DNA from 2 places in the Streptomyces sp. NPDC015346 genome. Region 2 is predicted to be linked to the other one. Evidence: riboswitches for the same ligand, from Rfam matches in the RefSeq annotation. Region 2 holds a riboswitch; the other holds the start of a gene.

Region 1 (5,546 bases), on a different contig from region 2:
CCCCGGCGCACGGCCTCCCGGTCGCCCTCCGACAGCGCGGCGCAGACCCACAGCGCCTCGGGCTGCTCGGCGAGGGCGGCGGACAGGCCGGAGACGAGACCGCCCCCGCCGCGCCGGGCGCTGAGCGTGCCGTCGTCGGCGAGGGCGTACGAAAGGGGGCCCCGATTGGAGGCAACGAGCACAGAAGCCATGTGGCGAACCTAGCCCGTCCCGTAAACGCTCAAACGTACGTATACGAGTGGGGTACGAGTGTGGCGACTTCCCGCCTCAGTTCTCGGGCCGGCCGCGCATCGCCGCCTTCGCCACCGCGCCCGTCGCCGCCAGGGCGAGTGCCAGTCCGCCGAGCAGCCACAGCCGCTCGGTGTGGGATCCGGTCTCGGCCATCGAGCCGCCCGGTCCGTGCGGGACGGGGCGCGGCCGGTGCGTCGCCGGGACCGGCGTCGGGACCGATGTCGGGACCGATGTCGGGAAGGCCGAGGGCTTGGGCGGGGGCTTGGGCGAGGGGACGTCGAAGGCGACCACGCCGCCGAGGGAGACCGGCGTCTCGGGCTCCGCTCCGGCGGCGAGGCCGGCGGTGAGGAGGGCAACGAGGCCGACAAGCCCGAGGGCGGCCGTCTGAGATCCCCACCGGTGCATTCGCTTCACAAACCGCATGAAACGGAAATGTAGGCAAAGCGCATCATCATGGGGAGTTACGCCACGCGGCGGTGCGCGTACTCCTCGACATCCGCCATCGGCGGCCGCTCCTCCGTGTCCACGTCGTACGTCCGGGGCGCGAACCGCCTCCCGTCGCCCGTCTCGTCCCGCTCGAACTGCGTCAGCCGGGGCCGCACCAGATGGCCGCGGGACAGCCGCAGCTGCGCCGTCCGGTAGATCGCCGCCGCCATCCGGCCCAGCGCCTGTCCGTCCTGGTGACGGTGTTTGCGGACCCCGACGTCGACCTGCGCGAGCGCGTCGAGACCCACGGTGTGCAGCGCGTCGACGAGCAGGCCCAGCTCCACCCCGTAACCGACGGGGAAGGGCAGCCGTTCGAGGAGCGAGCGCCGCGCCGCGTACTCGCCGCCCAGCGGCTGCACGAAGCCGGCCAGCTGCGGCCAGTGCAGATTGAGCAGCGGGCGCGCCACCAGCTCGGTCACCCGGCCGCCCTGACCCGGGGCGTCACCCAGCGGGCGGTCGTACATCGCCTTGACGAAGTCGACGTCGGGGTCGGTGAGGAGCGGGCCCACGATGCCGGAGACGAAGTCCGCCGAGAAGTCCCTCAGGTCCGCGTCGACGAAGCAGACCACGTCCCCGTGCGTCACGAAGAGCGACCGCCACAGGACCTCGCCCTTGCCGGGCACGGCCGGGAGCCGGGGGAGTATCGCGTCCCGCGCCACGACCCGGGCCCCGGCCGCCGCCGCCACCTCGGCCGTACGGTCGGTCGAACCGGAGTCGATCACCACCAGCTCGTCCACGAGCGGCACCGCCTCGGACATCAGCTCGCGCCGGATCACCGAGACGATGTCGCCGACCGTCGCCTCCTCGTTGAGCGCGGGCAGCACGACGCTGACCGTGGTGGCGTGCTTCGCCGCCAGGATCCGGTCGAGCGAACGGTCCGCCACGGACCAGGACCGCCGTTCGAGCCAGCGCTCCACTTCATCCAGCACGTGATCTCCATCTCGCGGTTCGGACGACCATCTCAACCGTCCGTGCCTTCGGTTACAGTCTTGAACAACGCGGATGCCCGATGCATGTCGGGGTGCCGCCCGCGTCCTACAACCGAATACCGCTCATCCAGAGGGGCAGAGGGAAACGGCCCGTTGAAGCCCCGGCAACCCTCCAGTCGGTCACTCGTCCTCCAGCGAGGTCCCCGGCTAGGGAAGGTGCCAAATCCGTCTCATGGCGAAATTCGTCATGGGAAAGATGAGGAGAAAGGGCCTCGCCTCCATGGCTGTACAGACTGTTTCCACTGCCTCCGCCGCCTCGACCGCGTCGACCGCCTCGACCGTCGATCTCGGTCCCGCCGCAGGGCTCTCCTGCCGTGAATGCGGTGAAGTCTTCGCTCTTGGTCCGATCTTCGCCTGCGAGCTCTGTTTCGGGCCGCTCGAAGTCGCCTACGACCTCCCCACCGGTGACCCCGAGGCGCTGCGCAAGCAGATCGAGGCCGGCCCCGCCAACATCTGGCGCTACGCCCCGCTGCTGCCCGTCCCCGCCGACGTCGCCGAGAAGCCGAACCTGAACCCGGGCTGGACCAAGCTCGTCCAGGCCGACAACCTCGGCCGCGAGCTGGGCGTCGAGCCGGGCAAGCTCTTCGTCAAGGACGACTCCGGCAACCCGACGCACTCCTTCAAGGACCGCGTCGTCGCCCAGGCCCTCGAAGCCGCCCGCGCCTTCGGCTTCACCACGCTCTCCTGCTCCTCCACCGGCAACCTGGCCGGCGCCGTCGGCGCCGCCGCCGCCCGCGCCGGCTTCCGCTCCTGCGTGTTCATCCCGCACGACCTGGAACAGGGCAAGGTCGTCATGGCCGCCGTCTACGGCGGCGAGCTCGTCGGCATCGAGGGCAACTACGACGACGTCAACCGCTTCTGCTCGGAGCTCATCGGCGACCCGCTCGGCGAGGGCTGGGGCTTCGTCAACGTCAACCTGCGCCCGTACTACGGCGAGGGCTCCAAGACGCTCGCGTACGAGATCTGCGAGCAGCTCGGCTGGGTCATCCCCGACCAGCTCGTGATCCCGATCGCCTCCGGCTCGCAGCTCACCAAGATCGACAAGGGCCTGCAGGAGCTCATCAAGCTGGGCCTCGTCGAGGACAAGCCGTACAAGATCTTCGGCGCCCAGGCCGAGGGCTGCTCCCCGGTGTCGGCGGCCTTCAAGGCCGGCCACGACGTCGTACGGCCCCAGAAGCCGAACACCATCGCCAAGTCCCTGGCGATCGGCAACCCGGCCGACGGCCCGTACGTCCTGGACATCGCGCGCCGGACGGGCGGCGCGGTGGAGGACGTCAACGACGAGCAGGTCGTCGAGGCGATCAAGATCCTGGCCCGTACCGAGGGCATCTTCGCCGAGACGGCGGGCGGTGTGACGGTCGGCGTGACGAAGAAGCTGATCGAGGCCGGCCTCATCGACCCGAGCCTGACCACGGTCGTCCTCAACACGGGCGACGGTCTCAAGACCCTGGACGCGGTGGCCGAGACCTCGCAGGCCACCGCCACCATCCGCCCGAGCCTGGACGCGTTCCGCGACGCCGGCCTGGCCAACTGAAGCCCCCTGGCCAACTGAGCCCTCTGAAAGGTTAGTGACATGAGCGTCAAGGTCCGCATCCCCACCATCCTGCGTACGTACACCGGCGGCCAGGCCGAGGTCGCGGCGGAGGGTGCGACCCTCGCCGAGGTCATCGCCGACCTGGAGAAGAACCACACGGGCATCGCCGCCCGCGTCCTGGACGACCAGGGCAAGCTGCGCCGCTTCGTGAACGTGTACGTCAACGACGACGACGTGCGCTTCGAGCAGGGCCTGGAGACGGCGACCCCGGAGGGCTCGGGCGTCTCGATCATCCCGGCCGTCGCCGGCGGCTGCTGACCCCTGCTGACCCCTCGCCTTTCCCTGAATTGCCCCTTCCGCTTCAAAAGCGGAGGGGGCAATTCTGCATGGTTGGGCGCGGTAGAGTTGGGGAAGCCCCCTCCGCTGCTCATGCCAGACGCATATGAGAATGCGTCCGTGCGCGACAAGATGCAGCCAAAGTGTTCGAGTGTTGTGTACCTTCTGCGCACTTTGACGGGCCCGACTTGCCCCGGAACTCATGGAATCCTCCGCATTCCTCCTTTCTGGCGTGCCCAGAATTCTCGTCCGATTGACCTGTTGCAGAGGGCAGTTGGGCAGATACATTCAGCCGCGGTCGACGCGTTCCGGCGCAGGGTCTGACCCGGGTCCGCGAAGTGCGGTCCCGCGCAAGGGCCAGTAATAGGGGAGTTAGGCATGGCTCAGGGCACCGTCAAGTGGTTCAACGCGGAGAAGGGGTACGGCTTCATCGCGGTCGACGGTGGTGCGGATGTTTTCGTCCACTACAGCGCGATCCAGATGGACGGTTACCGCACCCTTGAAGAGGGTCAGCGAGTCGAGTTCGAGATCTCGCAGGGCCAGAAGGGTCCGCAGGCGGACATGGTCAAGCTCGCCGTCTGAGTACGGCGCGATCGGCCACCACGTACGCACTCACGCCGAGGGGTCCGCATCCTGACCAGGATGCGGACCCCTCGTGCGTCCCCGGGCGCCCCCTCGCGGACTCCACGAACCCGGTCCCGATCGTCGAGAGGCGCTTGCACTCGCATGGGTCGAGTGCTAATCATTGCGTTAGCACTCTGAAGGTGAGAGTGCTTACGAGGATCGAGCAGATGAGGTCCGCGGCCAGGTGGGGCAAGGAACCGCCGGGCTCGCAGACCGTCCGTCGCGGGCGTCGGCGCGGTCCTGGAGCGTTATCCACCCCCTGTCCGGGAGGACCACTTCACATGGCCAAGATCATCGCGTTCGACGAGGAGGCCCGGCGCGGTCTCGAGCGCGGCATGAACCAGCTCGCTGACGCCGTCAAGGTCACCCTTGGCCCCAAGGGCCGGAACGTCGTCCTCGAGAAGAAGTGGGGTGCCCCCACGATCACCAACGATGGTGTCTCCATCGCCAAGGAGATCGAGCTCGAGGACCCGTACGAGAAGATCGGCGCCGAGCTGGTCAAGGAAGTCGCCAAGAAGACGGACGACGTCGCCGGTGACGGTACGACCACCGCGACCGTCCTCGCCCAGGCGCTCGTCCGCGAGGGCCTGCGCAACGTGGCGGCCGGCGCCAACCCGATGGCCCTCAAGCGCGGCATCGAGAAGGCCGTCGAGGCCGTCTCCGGCGCCCTCCTTGAGCAGGCGAAGGATGTCGAGACCAAGGAGCAGATCGCCTCCACGGCCTCCATCTCCGCCGCCGACACCCAGATCGGCGAGCTCATCGCCGAGGCCATGGACAAGGTCGGCAAGGAAGGCGTCATCACCGTCGAGGAGTCCCAGACCTTCGGTCTGGAGCTGGAGCTCACCGAGGGTATGCGCTTCGACAAGGGCTACATCTCGGCGTACTTCGCCACCGACATGGAGCGTATGGAGGCGTCCCTGGACGACCCGTACATCCTGATCGTCAACTCCAAGATCTCTTCCGTGAAGGACCTGCTCCCGCTCCTGGAGAAGGTCATGCAGTCGGGCAAGCCGCTGCTGATCATCGCCGAGGACGTCGAGGGCGAGGCCCTGTCGACCCTGGTCGTCAACAAGATCCGCGGCACCTTCAAGTCCGTCGCGGTCAAGGCCCCGGGCTTCGGCGACCGTCGCAAGGCCATGCTGAACGACATCGCCATCCTCACGGGCGGCACGGTCATCTCCGAGGAGGTCGGCCTCAAGCTCGAGAACGCCGGCCTGGACCTGCTGGGCCGCGCCCGCAAGGTCGTCATCACCAAGGACGAGACCACGATCGTCGACGGTGCCGGTGAGAGCGACCAGGTCGCCGGCCGCGTCAACCAGATCCGCGCCGAGATCGAGAACTCGGAC
Region 2 (5,546 bases):
CTCGGCGGGGCCGGGGCCGGGCGTCGCCTATCTCGCGCACGTGGTGGGCTTCGCCGTCGGCTTCCTCTACGCCTGGGGCCGGTACCACCAGGGGGATAAGGTGAAGGCCCAAGCCGCGGCGACCGAGGGAGAAAGCCAGCCGTGATCACCGCGATCGTGCTCATCAAGACCAGCGTGGACCGCATCCCCGAGATCGCGGAGTCGATCGCGGCGCTCGACAGCGTCAGCGAGGTCTTCTCGGTCACCGGTACGTACGACCTCATCGCGATGGTCCGGGTGCCCAAGCACGACGACCTGGCCGATGTGATCCCCGGCCGGATCAGCAAGATCCCCGGCGTCGAGGCGACGGACACGCACGTCGCGTTCCGTACGTACTCCCAGCACGACCTGGAGGCCGCCTTCGCCATCGGCCTGGAGTCCTAGGGGCCCCGCGGGCGAAGACGACGGCATGACGAAGGGGGCCTCCGGTCGGAGGCCCCCTTCACCCGTACGAGGGACGCTCAGCCGCGGTCGGGGACGCAGCGGCCGTCCTCGGTGCGGTACTTCCACTGCGCGCCGTCGCGGACCAGCTCCTTCACGGCCCGTACGAAACGCTCCACGTGCTCGTCCGGCGTACCGGCGCCGAAGCTCACCCGGATGGCGTTGAGCGACTTCTCGCCCGGCTCCGCCTCCGGGGCGCCGCACTCGCCGATCTGCTGCGGGTCGCTGCCGAGGAGCGTGCGGACCAGCGGGTGGGCGCAGAAGAGACCGTCCCGCACGCCGATGCCGTACTCGGCGGAGAGGGCGGCGGCGAAGTGGGAGCTGTTCCAGCCTTCCACGACGAAGGAGATGACGCCGACGCGGGGGGCCTCGTCGCCGAAGAGCGAGAGCACCCTGACCTCGGGGACCTCGGCCAGGCCCGCGCGCACGGTCGCGATCAGCTGCCGCTCGCGCGCGACGAGGGTGTCGAAGCCGGCCTCGGTGAGCGCCTTGCAGGCGGAGGCGATGGCGTAGACGCCGATGACGTTCGGGGAGCCGGCCTCGTGGCGGGCGGCGGTGGTGTGCCACTCGACGTCCACTCCCCCGTCGGCGCGGCGGGCGACCTTCTTGGAGGCGCCACCGCCGGCCAGGTACGGCTCGGCCTCCTGGAGCCAGTCGGCGCGTCCCGCGAGGACGCCCGAGCCGAACGGGGCGTACAGCTTGTGTCCGGAGAAGGCGACCCAGTCCACGTCCAACTCCCGTACAGACACGGGGTGGTGGGGGGCGAGCTGGGCGGCGTCGAGGACGATCCGGGCGCCGTGGGCGTGCGCGGCCGCGGCCAGTTCCCGCACCGGCCACAGCTCACCGGTGACGTTGGAGGCGCCGGTGACGCAGACGAGGGCGGGGCCGTGCGGGTCGCGGTCGGCCAGCGCGCGCTCCAGGGTCTCGACGGCCTGGGCGGGGGTGCGCGGGGCGTTGAGGTAGGTGACCCGCGCGTCCTGCCAGGGCAGCAGCGAGGCGTGGTGCTCGGTCTCGAAGACGAAGACCTCGCACCCCGCGGGCAGGGTGGCGGCGAGCAGGTTGAGCGAGTCGGTGGTGGAGCGGGTGAAGACGACCTGGTCCTCGGGGCGGCAGTCGAGGAACTGGGCGACGGTGACGCGGCTGTTCTCGAAGAGGTCGGTGGAGAGCTGCGAGAGGTACCCGGCGCCGCGGTGGACGCTGCCGTAGTACGGCGCGTACGCGGCGACGTCGTCCCACACCCGCTGCAGGGCCGGCGCGCTGGCGGCGTAGTCGAGCGCGGCGTAGGTGACCTCGCCACCGGTGACGAGCGGAACGGTGACATCCCGGCCGAGAACGGGCAGCGGGGAACAAACCGACTGGTCGGTGGCAGCGGTGGAGACAGACATGGCGAACTCCCGTACAAGGCAGGCGAATTCCCGCGCCGGCGGATACGCGGCAGCGCTGGGGAAGAGAAAAGGGGTGTGCGAAGAAGGGGCGAGAAGGCCCTATCGCATTCGCTTGCTCACAAGAGGCTCCCTGAGGACCAGGACCCCAAGGTTTCGAGGGGTCCGCGCTTGCCGTAGACCTCGCTGCCTACGGCCTGGTCTTCACCCGGGGCACCCCGCCACGGACGGAGGGTTGCCGGACAGCAAGCCGGGGCTTCGTAGCTGTCACTCATGACCTGGCACAGAACGTATGTCAGTTGATCGTCCCCGCGCAACCCCGTTCCGCATTCCGGAACAGGGCCGCGCGGACCTGTCTACGCGTTGCTGGCGGCGATCCAGCGCTCCAGGGCCTTGCGGGCGGCGCCCGAGTCGATCGACTCCGCCGCCTTCGCGATGCCGGCGCGCAGTTGCTCCACCAGGGTGCCCTCCCCCGGCTCGAGCGCCGTGAGCGCCGCCGCCGAGTTGAGCAGCACCGCGTCCCGTACGGGACCGGTCTCGCCGGCGAGCAGCCTGCGGGCCACATCGGCGTTGTACGAGGCGTCGGCGCCGCGCAGCGCCTCCACCGGGACGATCTCGATGCCGACGTCCCGCGGGTCGAAGGTCTCCTCCCGCACCGCCCCGTCCCGTACCACCCACACCCGCGAGGTGGCCGTGGTGGTCAGCTCGTCGAGGCCGTCGTCGCCGCGGAAGACGAGCGCGGACGAACCCCGCTCGGCGAGGACCCCGGCCATGATGGGGGCCATCCGGGCGTCGGCGACGCCGGTCGCCTGCGCCATGACGCGGGCCGGGTTGGTGAGCGGACCGAGGAAGTTGAAGGTGGTCCGGATGCCCAGTTCCTTGCGGGCGGCGGCCACATGGCGCAGCGCGGGGTGGAACTTCACCGCGAAGCAGAAGGTGATGCCGGCCTCCTCGGCGACCTCCGCCACCCGCCGGGGGGTCAGCTCCAGGTTGACGCCGAGCTTCTCCAGGACGTCGGAGGCGCCGCTCGCGCTGGACGCGGCCCGGTTGCCGTGCTTGACGACCTTGGCGCCGGTGCCGGCCACCACGATCGCCGACATGGTGGAGATGTTGACGGTCTTGGCGCCGTCGCCGCCCGTGCCGACGATGTCCACGGAGGGGCCGGGGACCTCGATGAGGTTGGCGTGCTCGTACATGGTCCGGACGAGTCCGGAGATCTCCTCGACGGTCTCGCCCTTGGCACGCAGCGCGACCGCGAAGCCGGCGATCTGGGCGTCGGTGGCCTCGCCGCGCAGGATCCGGTCCATGGCCCAGGCGGTGTCCTCGGCGCTCTGGTCGCGGCCGGTCAGCAGGCCGTCCAGGACGGCCGGCCAGGAGCGGCCCGCCGTGGTCGGTCCTCCAGCGGGGGTCACAGCGCTCATGGCAGCTCCATAGTCAATTGCGCGCGCAATGGGTTATGGCCAGCCTATCGACCTACAGGGACGGCAAAGAGCCCCGTCCATCGAATGGACGGGGCTCTCGCTGTGGCGACCTTCAGGTCGGGTGGTTCAGGTGATCAGTGGTGGCCGTGGCCGCTGGTGATCTCCTTGTACTCCTCGACGGTGGGCTTGGCGATCTGGCTTTCCTCGCCGTAGTAGCTCCGGCTGAGCTTGACCCGGAGCTTCTCCATGCGGCCGATCTTCCGCTCGACGCCGTTCTCGTCCACCGTGGGACCGAGCTCGGCCGGCTTGTGCTGCTCGTGCGCCGTGAGCTTGTAGAGCTGGCCCTGGCTGAGCGGCTCGTGGATCTCGACGAACTCACCGTGCGGCAGGCGCTTGATGATGCCGGACTCGCGTCCGTGCAGCACCTTGTCCTTGTCGCGGCGCTGGAGGCCGAGGCAGATCCGCTTGGTGATGATGAACGCGATGACCGGGCCGACGAAGAAGGCGATCCGGACGAACCACGTGATCGAGTTGATCGACAGGTGGAAGTGGGTCGCGAAGATGTCGTTGCCACCACCCACGAGCATGATCATGTAGGCGGTGATCCAGGCGACACCGAAGGCGGTGCGCGTCGGAGCGTTGCGCGGGCGCTGCGCGATGTGGTGCTCGCGCTTGTCGCCGGTGATCCACGACTCGATGAAGGGGTAGACCGCGATCGCGGCGAGCATCAGCGGGAAGATCACCAGCGGGATCATCACGCCCAGGACCAGCGTGTGGCCCCAGAGGTTGATCTCCCAGCCCGGCATCACACGGATCAGACCCTCGGCGAAGCCCATGTACCAGTCGGGCTGGGCGCCGGTGGACACCTGGTCCGGGCGGTACGGGCCGAGCGCCCAGATCGGGTTGATCGAGGCGATCGCCGAGATGACCGCGATGACACCGAAGACCAGGAAGAAGAAGCCTCCGGCCTTGGCCATGTAGACCGGCAGCAGCGGCATGCCCACGACGTTGTTGTTCGTCCGGCCGGGGCCCTCGAACTGCGTGTGCTTGTGGTAGAAGACCAGGATCAGGTGCGCCACCACGAGGCCGAGCATGATGCCGGGCAGCAGCAGCACGTGCGCCGAGTAGAACCGGGCCACGAAGTCGCCGCCGGGGAACTCCCCGCCGAACAGGAACATCGACAGGTACGTGCCGACGACCGGCACGGACAGGATCGCGCCCTGCATGAAGCGGACGCCGGTGCCGGAGAGCAGGTCGTCCGGGAGCGAGTAACCGGTGAAGCCGGTGAACATGCCCAGGAAGAACAGCAGGAAGCCGAACAGCCAGTTGATCTCACGCGGCTTGCGGAACGCGCCGGTGAAGAAGACGCGCATCATGTGCACGAACATGCCGGCGATGAAGATCAGCGCCGCCCAGTGGTGGATCTGCCGGATGAGCAGACCACCGCGCACATCGAAGGAGATGTGCATGGTCGAGTTGAACGCCTCGGACATCAGCTGGCCCTGCAGCGGGACGTAGCTGCCGTGGTACTCCACCTCGTTCATCGACGGGTGGAAGAACATCGTCAGGTACACACCCGTGAGGATGATGATGATGAAGCTGTAGAGGCAGATCTCGCCGAGCATGAAGGACCAGTGGTCCGGGAAGATCTTCCGCATGTTGGCCCGGGCCAGGGAGTAGATCCCCAGGCGGCCGTCGGCCCAGTCGGCGACCCGCTCACCGGCGGGTGCCTTCTTCTGCGTGTTGGTCACAGTGCTCATCCGCGCTCCCAGAAGGCAGGGCCGACGGGCTCGTCGAAGTCGCCGAGCGCCTCGAGGAAGCCCTTGTCGTTCACGCCGATCCGCAGCTGCGGGAGGGCGTGACCGGCCGGGCCGAAGATGACGCGGGCGCCGTCGGAGAGGTCGAAGGTGGACTGGTGGCACGGGCAGAGCACGTGGTGCGTCTGCTGCTCGTACAGGGAGATCGGGCAGCCCACGTGGGTGCAGATCTTCGAGAAGGCGACGATGCCCTCGTGCGACCACTCGAGCTCGCGCTTGTCCTTGATGTCCTCCGGCTGGATGCGGACGATCATCAGGGCGGCCTTGGCGATCTCGACCTGGAAGTTGTGGTCGTGCTCCGAGAGGCCCTCGGGCATCGCGAAGGTCAGCGAACCGACCGCGACGTCCTCGGGACGCAGCGGCTCGTGCGTGTTCATGTTGATCAGCTGCAGCCCCTTGGCCCACATCGTGGTCCGGAGCTTCTTCTCGGGCAGCGGACCCATGTC

The links. A riboswitch is a leader RNA that binds a small molecule or an ion and turns the genes downstream of it on or off. The one in region 2 is predicted to bind S-adenosylmethionine.
Region 1: another riboswitch for S-adenosylmethionine. It lies ahead of thrC (threonine synthase); the one in region 2 lies ahead of ACF06X_RS04140 (aminotransferase class V-fold PLP-dependent enzyme).

The regions. Positions count from the first base shown of each region.
Region 1 is NZ_JBIBTW010000004.1:697,861-703,406, reverse strand. Features, by position in the region: gene ACF06X_RS18360 (trehalose-6-phosphate synthase) at 1-191, opposite strand, end outside; gene ACF06X_RS18355 (hypothetical protein) at 268-645, opposite strand; gene ACF06X_RS18350 (glucosyl-3-phosphoglycerate synthase) at 693-1,646, opposite strand; SAM riboswitch class I at 1,767-1,909, shown strand; gene thrC (threonine synthase) at 1,903-3,240, shown strand; gene ACF06X_RS18340 (MoaD/ThiS family protein) at 3,280-3,558, shown strand; gene ACF06X_RS18335 (cold-shock protein) at 3,955-4,158, shown strand; gene groL (chaperonin GroEL) at 4,482-5,546, shown strand, end outside.
Region 2 is NZ_JBIBTW010000001.1:908,584-914,129, reverse strand. Features, by position in the region: gene ACF06X_RS04150 (rhomboid family intramembrane serine protease) at 1-145, shown strand, start outside; gene ACF06X_RS04145 (Lrp/AsnC family transcriptional regulator) at 142-423, shown strand; gene ACF06X_RS04140 (aminotransferase class V-fold PLP-dependent enzyme) at 501-1,865, opposite strand; SAM riboswitch class IV at 2,025-2,141, opposite strand; gene trpD (anthranilate phosphoribosyltransferase) at 2,219-3,283, opposite strand; gene ACF06X_RS04130 (cytochrome bc complex cytochrome b subunit) at 3,418-5,043, opposite strand; gene ACF06X_RS04125 (Rieske 2Fe-2S domain-containing protein) at 5,040-5,546, opposite strand, start outside.